2 regions of the Pseudoalteromonas sp. MEBiC 03607 genome follow, and region 2 is predicted to be linked to the other one. Evidence: riboswitches for the same ligand, from Rfam matches in the RefSeq annotation. Region 2 holds a riboswitch; the other holds the start of a gene.
What was found. Region 2 has a riboswitch for lysine ahead of lysC (lysine-sensitive aspartokinase 3). Riboswitches for the same ligand answer to the same signal wherever they lie in the genome.
Positions count from the first base shown of each region.

Region 1: linked by a shared signal. The riboswitch ahead of dapA (4-hydroxy-tetrahydrodipicolinate synthase) and the one ahead of lysC (lysine-sensitive aspartokinase 3) in region 2 are both predicted to bind lysine.

Region 1 is NZ_SRRY01000001.1:762,440-768,252, forward strand. Features, by position in the region: gene E5N72_RS03470 (succinylglutamate desuccinylase/aspartoacylase family protein) at 1-148, opposite strand, end outside; gene E5N72_RS03475 (PLP-dependent decarboxylase) at 154-1,359, opposite strand; gene E5N72_RS03480 (2,3,4,5-tetrahydropyridine-2,6-dicarboxylate N-succinyltransferase) at 1,359-2,099, opposite strand; gene dapA (4-hydroxy-tetrahydrodipicolinate synthase) at 2,114-2,998, opposite strand; lysine riboswitch at 3,136-3,332, opposite strand; gene E5N72_RS03490 (DNA-3-methyladenine glycosylase I) at 3,515-4,210, shown strand; gene E5N72_RS03495 (protein adenylyltransferase SelO family protein) at 4,219-5,631, shown strand.
Region 2 is NZ_SRRY01000001.1:2,127,980-2,133,792, forward strand. Features, by position in the region: gene E5N72_RS09790 (hypothetical protein) at 1-967, opposite strand, end outside; gene nhaD (sodium:proton antiporter NhaD) at 1,116-2,366, shown strand; lysine riboswitch at 2,455-2,627, shown strand; gene lysC (lysine-sensitive aspartokinase 3) at 2,709-4,088, shown strand; gene E5N72_RS09805 (4'-phosphopantetheinyl transferase superfamily protein) at 4,065-4,802, opposite strand; gene E5N72_RS09810 (sodium-dependent transporter) at 4,951-5,813, shown strand, end outside.

The DNA of each region.
Region 1 (5,813 bases), 1.4 Mb from region 2:
GTACTTCAGCACCGTGCATATTAGCTTGTATATACACGTTTGGCCCTGTGTCATCGCCTTTTAAACGATACACAGGAATTGTCAGTGGTAGGCCGTTGGCAATTTCGCCAACCACAATATTCTCTTGGCTGATTAACTCTTTACTCATGGTGATTACCTTAAATAATAGCTGGCATCTTCAGCGCTACGAATGCACTCAATATTGCCTTGTTCAAGGATGTATTCAGCCGCTAATTCGTGGCATAAAAAGTACGGCATACTTTCGGTAAAGCCATACGCGCCACATTGGCTGAATACCAACCAGTCTTGCTCACTTAAATCACTAGCTAGTTGGTGCTCACCTAAGCAATCAAGTGCAGTGCAAAGCGGGCCATATAAAGTCATTGCTGCAGGCTCAGCCGTTGACTCACGCAGTAACGCCGCAGGAAAATCTTGGCTTGTCACAGCAGGGCGAAGTAAATGGTTAATACCGCCTGATAAAATCACCTGCTGTTGATTGTAATTTTCTTTGCGTTCAACAACCGGTGTGGCGTAATGGCCGCATTCGCCCACCGCATAGCGGCCAAGTTCCATCCAAAGCTCTTTGACACCGGCATCTGCTTTAATACTCGCCAGAGTCTCGATAAGTGCAGACCAATCGAGTCGGTTAGCATCTTGAGTATAAGGAATGCCTAAGCCACCCCCTAAATCGAGAATATTAAGGTTAATATTTAATGCACTTGCTAGTTGTTGTAATGGCGCAATCATCGCACGCCATAGCTCGGCGAGTTTGTCAGTGCTCAGCATATTGCCCCATTGGAAAATATGCAGGCCATCAAAGTTAAGAGCAGTGTAATCACTTACTGTGAGCGCTTGCCACTCATCACAGCCCAAACCAAAAGGAGTAAGGCTATCGCCGCCAAGTGGGTTCTTTTCGCTGTCTGGCCAACGAAGTTGTACACGCAACAGAACTTGCAGCTGACAATTTGCTTTTGTTGCTTGCTCATTTAACCAGCGAACTTGGTTTATGCTCTCGGCCACGAAGGTACGTACGCCGCGAGCAATAAAATGTGAAATTTGTGCAGGGCTCTTTGCAGGCCCTGTGTTGAGCACGCGCTCGCTATCGATGCCTTGGGCAAGTACTTGCTCAAGTTCACCTTTACTCGCAACATCAAAATTAAACCCTGCGCTGTCTAAACATTGAATAATGCGAGACAGCGGGTTGGCCTTAACGGCATACCAAAGTTTCACATCGGTTTGCGCAGTTAATTGATTTAAATGTGCAGTTAATTTATCTAAATCATAGATAAAAAATGGCGTATCAAGATGTGTTGAAACTTGTTCAACCGCTTGCTTGATGGGCGTGCTCAAAAAGCTCATTAACGTAAAACCTCTTCTAACAATAATGATGCATCGCTTTGTTCGTCACGGTATTTCACGATCAATGCACAAGACATGCTTAAACCTTGCTCGCGAGCCCATGCATTTGAAGCAGGGCGAGAACCTGGGATTACAATCGCGTTTTCTGGAATTGCTTCACCTTTGTTTAGCTGGCGCTCATTAACACAATCGTAGACAGGAATAGTTGCAGATAAGCGCACACCCGGCGCAAGTACAGCACCTTTTTTCACAACCACACCTTCAACAATAACGCAGCCTGCACCGATGAAAGCGTCATCTTCAATAACCACAGGGCTGGCACCAATTGGCTCAAGCACGCCACCTAACTGTACTGCTGCACTTAGGTGAACATTTTTACCTACTTGTGCGCATGAACCCACTAATGCGTGACTGTCGACCATCGTACCTTCGTCGATGAATGCGCCAATATTTACATACGCTGGTGGCATGATTATCGTGCCTTTAGCAACGTGTGCGCCACGACGAACACTGCTACCACCTGGTACCATACGCACGCCGGCATTTGCAGCAAAGCCCTGTGGTGCTAGGTTGTGCTTATCCACAAAACCACCCGGGAACTCGGTGTTAGTACCATTTTTGAAGGCTTCTAAAATGCCTTGTTTAACTTCAACGTTGGCATGCCAGTTGCCATTTTCGTCTTGTGTTGCTGCGCGCACTGCGCCCGATTCTAAGTTGTTTAATAATTCTAACCAGCTCATGATAAAACCTGTTTTTAGTTCCAAGATAAAATTGTGTTGTTTGCGTGGGTGATGCTGTCTGTTTGCTCTAGCTCTAAATGCGTAAGCGGCGGACGTAAATGCGGGGTATTTATTTTACCTTGCAGGTGCATCAGTACTTTTACGGGGATTGGATTTGCGACAGCAAATAAGCTTTGAATCGCTTGCGACCAATCGGTGAATAGATTTGGATATTGACCACTTAAACTGCGTTTAACAAACTCATGGGTTTGACTCGGCCAAGCATTTGCGGCAACCGAAACTAAGCCTTTTGCACCCGCTTGAGCAAAATACGGCATAAGTGCATCATCACCACTGAAGATAGCCAGTGTTGGTGACGCCGTTCTAAAGCCTTCAAATTTGCTAATGTCACCACTGGCTTCTTTCAAAGCCCAAAGGTTTTTGTGCTCAGCAAGGTTTTTGATCACCTGCGGTGAGATCTCAACTGCGCTACGTCCTGGTACGTTATACAACATACAAGGGTGATGGCTTGCGTTAAGTAGGCTTTCAAACCAATGTGTTTGGCCAACAACCCCAGGCTTTGCGTACAGAGGTGAACCTAACAGGTAGCCATGAATAGGTAGTTGGTTGCAGTATTCAACCCAAGCAATTTGCTGCTTAAGGTTCATGCCGCCCACAGCAACCATGAGTGGTACAGTCGGTGCTAATTGGCAAACATGCTCAACAATGGCTTGTTGCTCTTTGAGTGAAAGCGCCAGTCCTTCACCGGTACTGCCAAGCAATAAAATGCCGTTATTTGCATCTTGCTGCTCAGCGACCAGTTGTCCAAGGGCCGTATAATCGACCTCGCCAGATTCAGAAAATGGCGTGACAAGCGCTGTCCATAGTGGATAGTCGTTTAAATCAAAATTGTTGATCATCTCTCACGAACTTATAAGGTATTCGAAGAGTTTATGCGGGAGCAATTGAATGGAGCCGCATGTCGTCGTTCGAACAAGGTATAATTCGAAGAGCGAATGGGCTTAAAATAATAAAGACGCAACGGCCTTATTATACTAAGACCAGAAGCTCTCCACCAAACTAATCAATAGCGTTTTGCTATTGTTGGTGACAGTCGCTGGGATTCAGCCCAGTCGCCCGAAATAAGCACCTCACAAACGGTGTTACTTCTCGGCGTTAATTCCCCTCACGTATGATCAACAGAGTCTGTGCTCCTCCTATACGCTACCTGAATAACGCACCTCTTCCAGCCCTTTATGCTCGCTTTATAGCTTAAAGCCAACATAGTTAAATAGGGTATCAGCGGCGATTAAAGCATTTTAGCCATCTAGGTGTCAAGGCGGAGTATTCGTTTTTTTAGTGACCGATTTTGCAACATGGTTACGTATAAGCGTGTTTTTAGTACACTAGTATTACCCAGACGAATTGGAAGAAGAATGGAAAAGTTTAACGATATCTATCAGCGAGCTGTCACCCGTAAGGGCAGTGAAGAAATGCTGCTTGCACTGCTTTCTGACCCGCTTGATAGCGCTGACATTGCCAAAATGCATGACGACTTATGGTTGGAAGAGTTAACGCGTAAAGTGTTCCAAAGTGGTTTTTACTGGTCTGTTATCAATAGTAAGTGGTCAGGATTTCGAGAGGTATTTTGGGACTTCAGTGTTGAGAAACTATTAATGATGCCACCTGATATGCTCGAGCAAAAAGCCAGTGATGAACGTATTATTCGTAACTTTAAAAAAGTACAAACGATCCCTGAAAATGCCTACATGATCCATGAAGTAGCTGAAAAACATGGCAGTTTCAGCCAATTTGTAGCTGATTGGCCAGTAAATAATATTATCGGTTTGTGGGCTTACTTAAAAAAGCATGGTGCGCGACTAGGTGGGAACACAGGGCCTTATGCATTGCGTGCCATGGGTAAGGATACTTTTTTACTGTCTCGAGACGTAGAAAATTATTTACGTGCTCATGAATTAATTGACGGTGGCTTACAAACTAAAAAGTCATTACAAGCTGCACAAGACTTTTTCAACGAGCTACAACAACAAAGTGGCTTTAGCCTGCAAGCGCTAAGTCAATTAGTTGCCTATGGGGTAGGCGATAACCGCGTTGGCATAGCTGCGCGATAGGATTTTTTATGAAACTGCAAACTAGGTATACCGATATCAGCGAACTATTGGCTATTGAAGATATGCCTACTCGCGCCGCTGATCCCGCATTATTGTTATTCAATGATAAATTAGCTCAGTCGCTTGGTATTAATCATGATCCAGAATACCTAGCAGGACAGTTAAGTGGCTCAATAACTGATGACAGCGTAAAGCCTATTGCTTTAGGTTACTCAGGGCATCAATTTGGTCATTTCTCACCACGTCTGGGGGATGGCAGAGCGCATTTGCTTGGAGCAGTTAAAGACGTTGAAGGAGTACTGTGGGACATACAGCTTAAAGGGGCGGGTGCTACAGTGTTTTCACGTGGTGGTGATGGACGTTGTGCGATTGGGCCGGCGGTTCGTGAGTTTATAATGAGCGAAGCGATGGCTGCATTAGGTGTCGCGACAACTCGCTGCTTAGCTGTTGTTACTACCGGCGAAACGGTGTATCGACAACCACCTCGGCCAGGCGCTGTCGTAACTCGCGTAGCAAAAAGTCATATTCGCGTTGGTTCATTTCAGTATTTAGCAACCCAGGGCGATATTGAAGGCTTAGAAAAGTTAGTTGATTACGCACTCAGTTGTCATTTCCCAGAGATAGATACGCGTGCAGAGCAACGTTATGTAGACTTTTTAACCGCAGTCATAGATAAGCAAATTGAGCTTATCATCAGTTGGATGCGAGTGGGATTCATCCATGGTGTAATGAATACAGACAATACATTAGTGAGTGGTGAAACCATTGATTACGGCCCATGCGCTATGATGAACCAGTTTGACTTTGATACTGTGTTTAGTTCCATAGACCATCAAGGGCGCTATGCATTCGGTAACCAACCAAACATTGCGAATTGGAATTGCGCGCGATTAGCTGAGAGCTTGCTGCCATTATTTAAAAATGAACAGCAAGCTTTGTCGTTATTATCCAGTGCAGTAAATAGTTTTGCTGAAAAGTTTAATCATGCATTTACTACAATGTGGCGACGGAAGTTAGGACTTCTAGATGAACACGACGATAACCAAGCTTTAGTGACTGAGTTACTCACTCTGATGCAGCAAAATAACCTTGATTATACTAATACTTTCAATGCTCTTACGGAGTCATTACTTGCGGATTTTGCATTACCGGATAGTATTAAGGGGTGGGCTGCAAAGTGGCGAGTCAGAACATCAGCTGAAAGTTATGACATCATGCGTGCTGTTAATCCTGCAGTCATTCCACGCAACCATAATATTGAAATGATCTTGGCGGAATATGAAAAAACAGGATGTAGTTCAATGCTGAATGGCTTTTTGTCAGTTTTATCAAAGCCCTACGTTTATGATCAGCAATTCGAATCTTGGTATGAGCCACCTGAAAATGGCGATGCTAATTATCAAACATTTTGTGGTACCTAATGCATTTGTACTTGCTTGAAATAAAAAGTGTTTATTTAGTTTTTTTAAATGCTTGCTGATTGAGCAGAATAAACGCAAGTGCTATCATAGAATGGAGTTAACTTATTGCTTTAGATGATGATCTAATACGACTTTAGAATCATGTTAGACGTAATTTAAATAATTCTTTTGTTATATTGGAT
Region 2 (5,813 bases):
CAGGAAGCTGATATTCATCGTGCTCAAAGTCGACTAAGCCTGCCATATAGGCCACGATATGACGTTGCTGACCAAGTGAAAAACGCTGTGCGTCGGAGACAAAATTAGGCTGTACCGCACTTAACATGTTATCCACGCCATTTTTACGCACTAAACCAAGCACTTTAGCCGCTTGGCGAGTAATTAGGTTATTGCGGCGTAATTCTTCACGCAGCGGCATCAGCATATCGGCGCTTTTACGTAAGCTTTCACGACCAATTAAATGCATTTCTAAAATACGGGTACGTAATTGTTCAAGCATGCGTTTGTCTTGGTATGACTTACCAAGGCGGTCAATTTGCTCTATTTGCGCGCTAATTTGCGCTTCGATGGTATTAAAGCAAGCGTGGAAGTCACCACGAATATCCACCATTTCCAGCATAGGTTCAATGTATTCATCGAACGCTTCAATGACTGCTTGATAGCGCTTTTGCAAAGATTGCACTGCATTGTTAGCTTTGGCTTGCTCAACAATATTTAAAATTGCGTTTTCATTATGGGCAAACAATTTCATTATTTTGCGAACCCGATCATCCATAATGCGGCTAAAGCGGCGTAGCTCGTCGTGATCTTCAATTTCACCCGCTTTAGCAAGGCGGTTACCAAGGCGAGCAAGGTCATCAACGAGCACACTAATTTCTTGGGCAAGACCTAGGTGCTCTTCTTGTAGCAAGAAAGTTGCAAAATCGGCGATCGCGCGGTTGATTTCTAACTGCGATGACTTAGCCAGTGGGATAATGATGTCTTGATTCAATAAACGATTTGTTTCTTTATAAATGCGTTCATTTGACCAAGTAGGTTGTTTTTGTTTTATCGCATTTTGTACGTCTTTCAAGCTGAAATCAGCCATTTTAAAACGTTTAAATAATAGTTCTAACACCCCCCAATGCTCTGTAAGGGTATTTAATAACTTTTTAGCTGGGATCATAAGGCTCCAGTAAATTCAGACTTTGGTGTTAGCGATTAGTAGTAAATTATGTAATTGAGAATAGTTTTATGCTGTCGATGCTGCTAGAATCCGCGCCGAAACACTCGTCTTACAATTTTTACATTATTATAAAGGTTGTTCAAATACCATGGTAACCCCACTTATCCTAACCCTGATAGCGGTGGCATTTTTGCTTATCGTTATAGAGGATATTATCCATGTTAACAAGGCCAAAACGACGCTTTTTTTTGGTACTTTATGCTGGATTATCTTATTTATCTCTCCGATTCATGGGCAAAGCCCAGAAACCATACAACATCAACTGGATCACAATATATTAGAAATCGCGACTTTGTGGCTATTTTTAATGGCTGCGATGACCTTTGTAGCGTATTTAAACTCTAAAGGCTTTATCCAGAATATTGTGCATAAAATTATGCCAAATCAAATCAGTGAACGAAAGCTGATGTTTTTGATTGGTGGTTTTGCGTTTTTATTTTCATCAATATCAGACAACATAACGGCAACTTTAATCTCGCTTGCGGTAGTGATGTCACTGAAGTTAGATCCTAAAAAATTAATAAAATACGCAACCTTAATTGTATTCAGTGTTAACTCGGGTGGGGTGTCGCTGATCACCGGTGATGTTACAACACTGATGATTTTCTTAGACGAAAAAGTCACCATTGCTAACTTGTTATTATTAATTGTACCTGCACTTGCAAGTGTTGCATTGTTAGCGGCAATGTTATCGGTGGGTATGTCGGGTAATGTGGTATTTGAAAAGCAAACGGCTCGTCGTATTGAAAAAACCGATATTACCATTGCGGTTATCTTCTTCTCGACGATTATTGCTACGTTAACGCTGAGCGTACTTTATAGTGTGCCACCGCTATTAACCTTTTTATTTGGTTTATCACTGATGTTTTTGGTTGCGCAATTTTTAATGCGCAAAAAAGATGTGAACAAAAAAATCATCGATTATATTCGTGAAATTGAGTACGACACCTTATTGTTCTTCGTGGGTGTATTATTGCTGGTTGGCGCATTAAAAGAAGTTGGCATGCTTGCTAAATTTACTCATCTTTATGAATTGATGGCGCCTGAATATGCCAATTACTTAATGGGGCTATTATCGGCGGCGGTAGATAACGTACCTTTAACTGCAGCACTCTTAAAAGCTGATATTGTGATGAGTCCACAGCAATGGCTATCGTTTACTTACGCAACTGGGGTAGGTGGCTCAATGCTTATTATCGGTTCTGCGGCGGGTATTATCGCTATGAGTAAAGTAAAAGCGCTTACATTTATGAGTTACCTAAGAATGTCGGTGTATTTATTGATTTCATACACCGTAGGTTATTACGGTTCGCACTTAGCGGGCAGTTTAATTTCATAAAACAACTTGACAGCTAGACGTCTAAACGTTAACTTTCGAAGCCTGCTTTTAACAGCAGGCTTTGTTATTTTAACCAGGTGTTAACTTAACATTCAGAAGAGGTGCGATACTTAGGTAGTTAATGTGAGGTGACGAACGCCGATGATCATTAATGAGGGAAGTACTCGCCGAGAAAATTAGCCGGACGTCACGGTTATTTTTCGGTTTATGGGGCTGAATCCTCAAAACTGTCACCAAACTAGGTGGAGAGCTTCTGGCATGGACTACTCTTTATTTTCAAAGCACCCCCTTGCCGAGTTCTTCTTGATTTACTGTGGATAGTTTTCCACAAAAGGAGACGACATGAATACCCAATTAGCCGCCAATACAAAATCAGATTACGTTGTTGCAAAATTTGGCGGTACCAGTGTAGCTAACTTTGATGCTATGAGCCGCTGCGCAGAAATCGTTTGTGCTGATAACCAAGTACGTATTGTTGCTGTGAGTGCCAGTGCTGGCGTGACCAATCATTTAGTTGCATTGTGTAAACGTGATTTGAGCGCGGTTGAGCGTGATGAGCACATTACCGGCGTAGTCGCCATTCAAGAAGCAATTTTGGCAGAGCTGTCGCTCGATGCTGATTTAGCACATGGCTTTAATGAAACGCTTAAGGCTTTTCAAACTTTGGCATCAGAAGGGGTTAAGTCAGTAGCTGAGCAAGATGAGCTACTGAGCTTTGGTGAGCGTTTATCATCGTATTTGTTCACTCAAGTTTTACGTGGTCAAGGTCTTGATGCGGTGCGTTTTGATGTGCGTAAGGTGCTAAAAACAGATAGCCAATTTGCTAAAGCAACACCTAATGTTGCAGCAACCGCTGCGGCTGCTAAAGAGCATTTAGTGCCGCTACTTGATGAGCAAGTTGTTGTAACTCAAGGCTTTATTGGTAGCAATGAACATAATCAAACAACGACTTTAGGGCGTGGTGGTTCAGATTACAGTGCTGCATTACTCGCTGAAGCAATTAACGCAAAAAGCGTGCATATTTGGACCGATGTTGTGGGTATTTTCAGTACGGACCCGCGTTTATGCGCCAAAGCAAGCCCAATTGCTCGCTTAAGCTTTGATGAAGCGGCAGAAATGGCCACGTTTGGAGCAAAAGTGCTGCATCCTGCAACTATCTTACCAGCGAGCCGTAGCCATATTAGTGTGTTTGTTGGTTCAAGCCGTGAGCCGCAATTAGGCGGTACATGGATTGAAAAAGAAAAGTCTCAGCAACCGGGTATTCGTGCAGTAACGCAGCGTAAAAACCAAATTCTGTTAACGGTTAAAAGCCCAGAAATGCTACTAGCGAGTGGTTTCTTAGCCCGTGTATTCACCATTTTAAGTGAGTTTAATATTTCGGTTGATTTGGTTACTACCTCAGAGATCAGTGTTGCAATTACTTTAGATAACGCGCCAAATGCATCACGCCCTGAGCTTGATCAAGCTTGTTTAGATAAGCTTTCTGAGTTTTGTCATGTATCGGTTGAGAACAACTTGACGCTGGTGGCTTTAATTGGTTCTGAAATTCAATTACGTCAGCAAGAAATGAACTTAATGCAGGTATTGAGTGATTTTAATATTCGTTTAATTTGCCACGGTGCAAGTAAACATAACCTGTGCTTCTTAGTTGAGCAAAGCGAGTCAGATGAAGTCGTGCAGGCTATTCATAGCCGACTATTAGAAAGCCAAGTCGCGGCGTAACTCGTTAAAGTTAATAAAAGAGCACTGCCAGTCAGTGCTTTTTTTTGCCACAACACTTATATCAAAGCCTTCAATAGAGTTACTACTTACGCTTAAATTATGTTTGCTCAATTCTTCAAATACATTAGGAGCAAGTAGTTTCGCAATAGGCTGAGCACTTGCTTTGGCAAGCGCTTCTTTTAATGTCCAGATTCTAAAAAAGCACTGTGCCTGTTCATCGGGAGTGTCAAAACGGCTAATTAAGTCAACTTCATCTTGATGATAAAAATGCTTAGCGAGTTTGATAAAAGGGCGAGGCTTGCTGCTTTGTTCAATATCAAAACCAAATAGCTGCTGTTCTGGGTTAAGAGCTGCACCGATTAAACCATTTGAATGAGATAAACAGGCCCACACAGGTTCTCTAACCGGGGTATGTAGCTTTAGCTTGCTGTCTTTGTCATCAAACTGGCTCGATATTTCATTGAGGGCTAAATCATCATGAGGGTAAGCGTGTTGATACAAATATTTTAACGTTAGGCGAGTCGCTAAGTACTCTTGCTTGGCAGCAGGGACTTTGCGTTTTTCAAGCACACTTAACTCAAACTCACTGAGTAATTTATCAACGGGTAAACTTGCAACATCAATACGTGTTGCATCCATCAGCATAATTTTTTTGGCCGTTGATTGGCTTTGCTGCTCGATGATAAGAGTATTCGAAAAGTAGTGACAGCTCATGGTTTAACGCTTACACGAAGGCTCGTATTTAGTTTTGTTTATTTTTACAGCAGATGCACATTTATAGGCACGAACAAACGCAAATAGTTTACGCAGTTGGCTGTAATTATGGTTTAATGAGGAAAAATAATAACAGATTTGTAGATGTATGGCACAAGTTCGTGACGGCTTTCAAAGCCGATTAGGTTTCGTTTTAGCCGCTTCTGGCGCGGCGGTAGGTTTAGGTAATATTTGGGGCTTTCCAACACAAGCGGCAAACCATGGCGGCGGTGCATTTTTACTTGTTTATTTTATTGTTATTTTTTTATTAGCGCTTCCAGCTCTTTATACTGAGCTATATTTAGGCCATCAAGCACAAGCTAATCCGGTAAAAGCATTATCAAATGCATGGCAAGAGACTGCGCCTAAAGTAGGCGCTGCAGCAGGCTATGTTGGCTTGTTTGGTGCGATTGTAATGCTAAGCTTTTATTCGATTGTCGCAGGCTGGATGCTCGCTTATGCGCTTGAGCCAATCGCAAACTTCTTTGGTTTTACTGAGTTAAGTAACTTTTTGCACAGCGACTCCATGGCACGCAACTTTGTGTTTACACCGCTGATGCTTATTCTTACTGCGAGTATTATTTTAAAAGGCGTTAAATCAGGTATCGAAACTTGGTCACGCCGCTTAATGCCATTATTGCTAGTGTTATTAGTGGCGTTAATTGCTTATATCGCTACACTTGATGGTGCGATGGATGGTTTTGCAGCCTACTTAGTACCAGATTTTAGTCAAATTCTTGATGCAAACTTAATTATTGCGGCAATGGGGCAAGCGTTCTTTTCATTGTCGTTAGGTGTAGGATGTATGATGGTTTATGGCTCTTATTTAAAACCAGATGCCAACCTACCTAAATTAACAGGAACCGTGGCACTGCTTGATACCGGTGTGGCCTTTTTAGCGGGTTTATTGATTATTCCGGCTATTTTTGTTGCTCAGCATAACGGTGTAGAGGTATTTAGCGGTGGTAAATT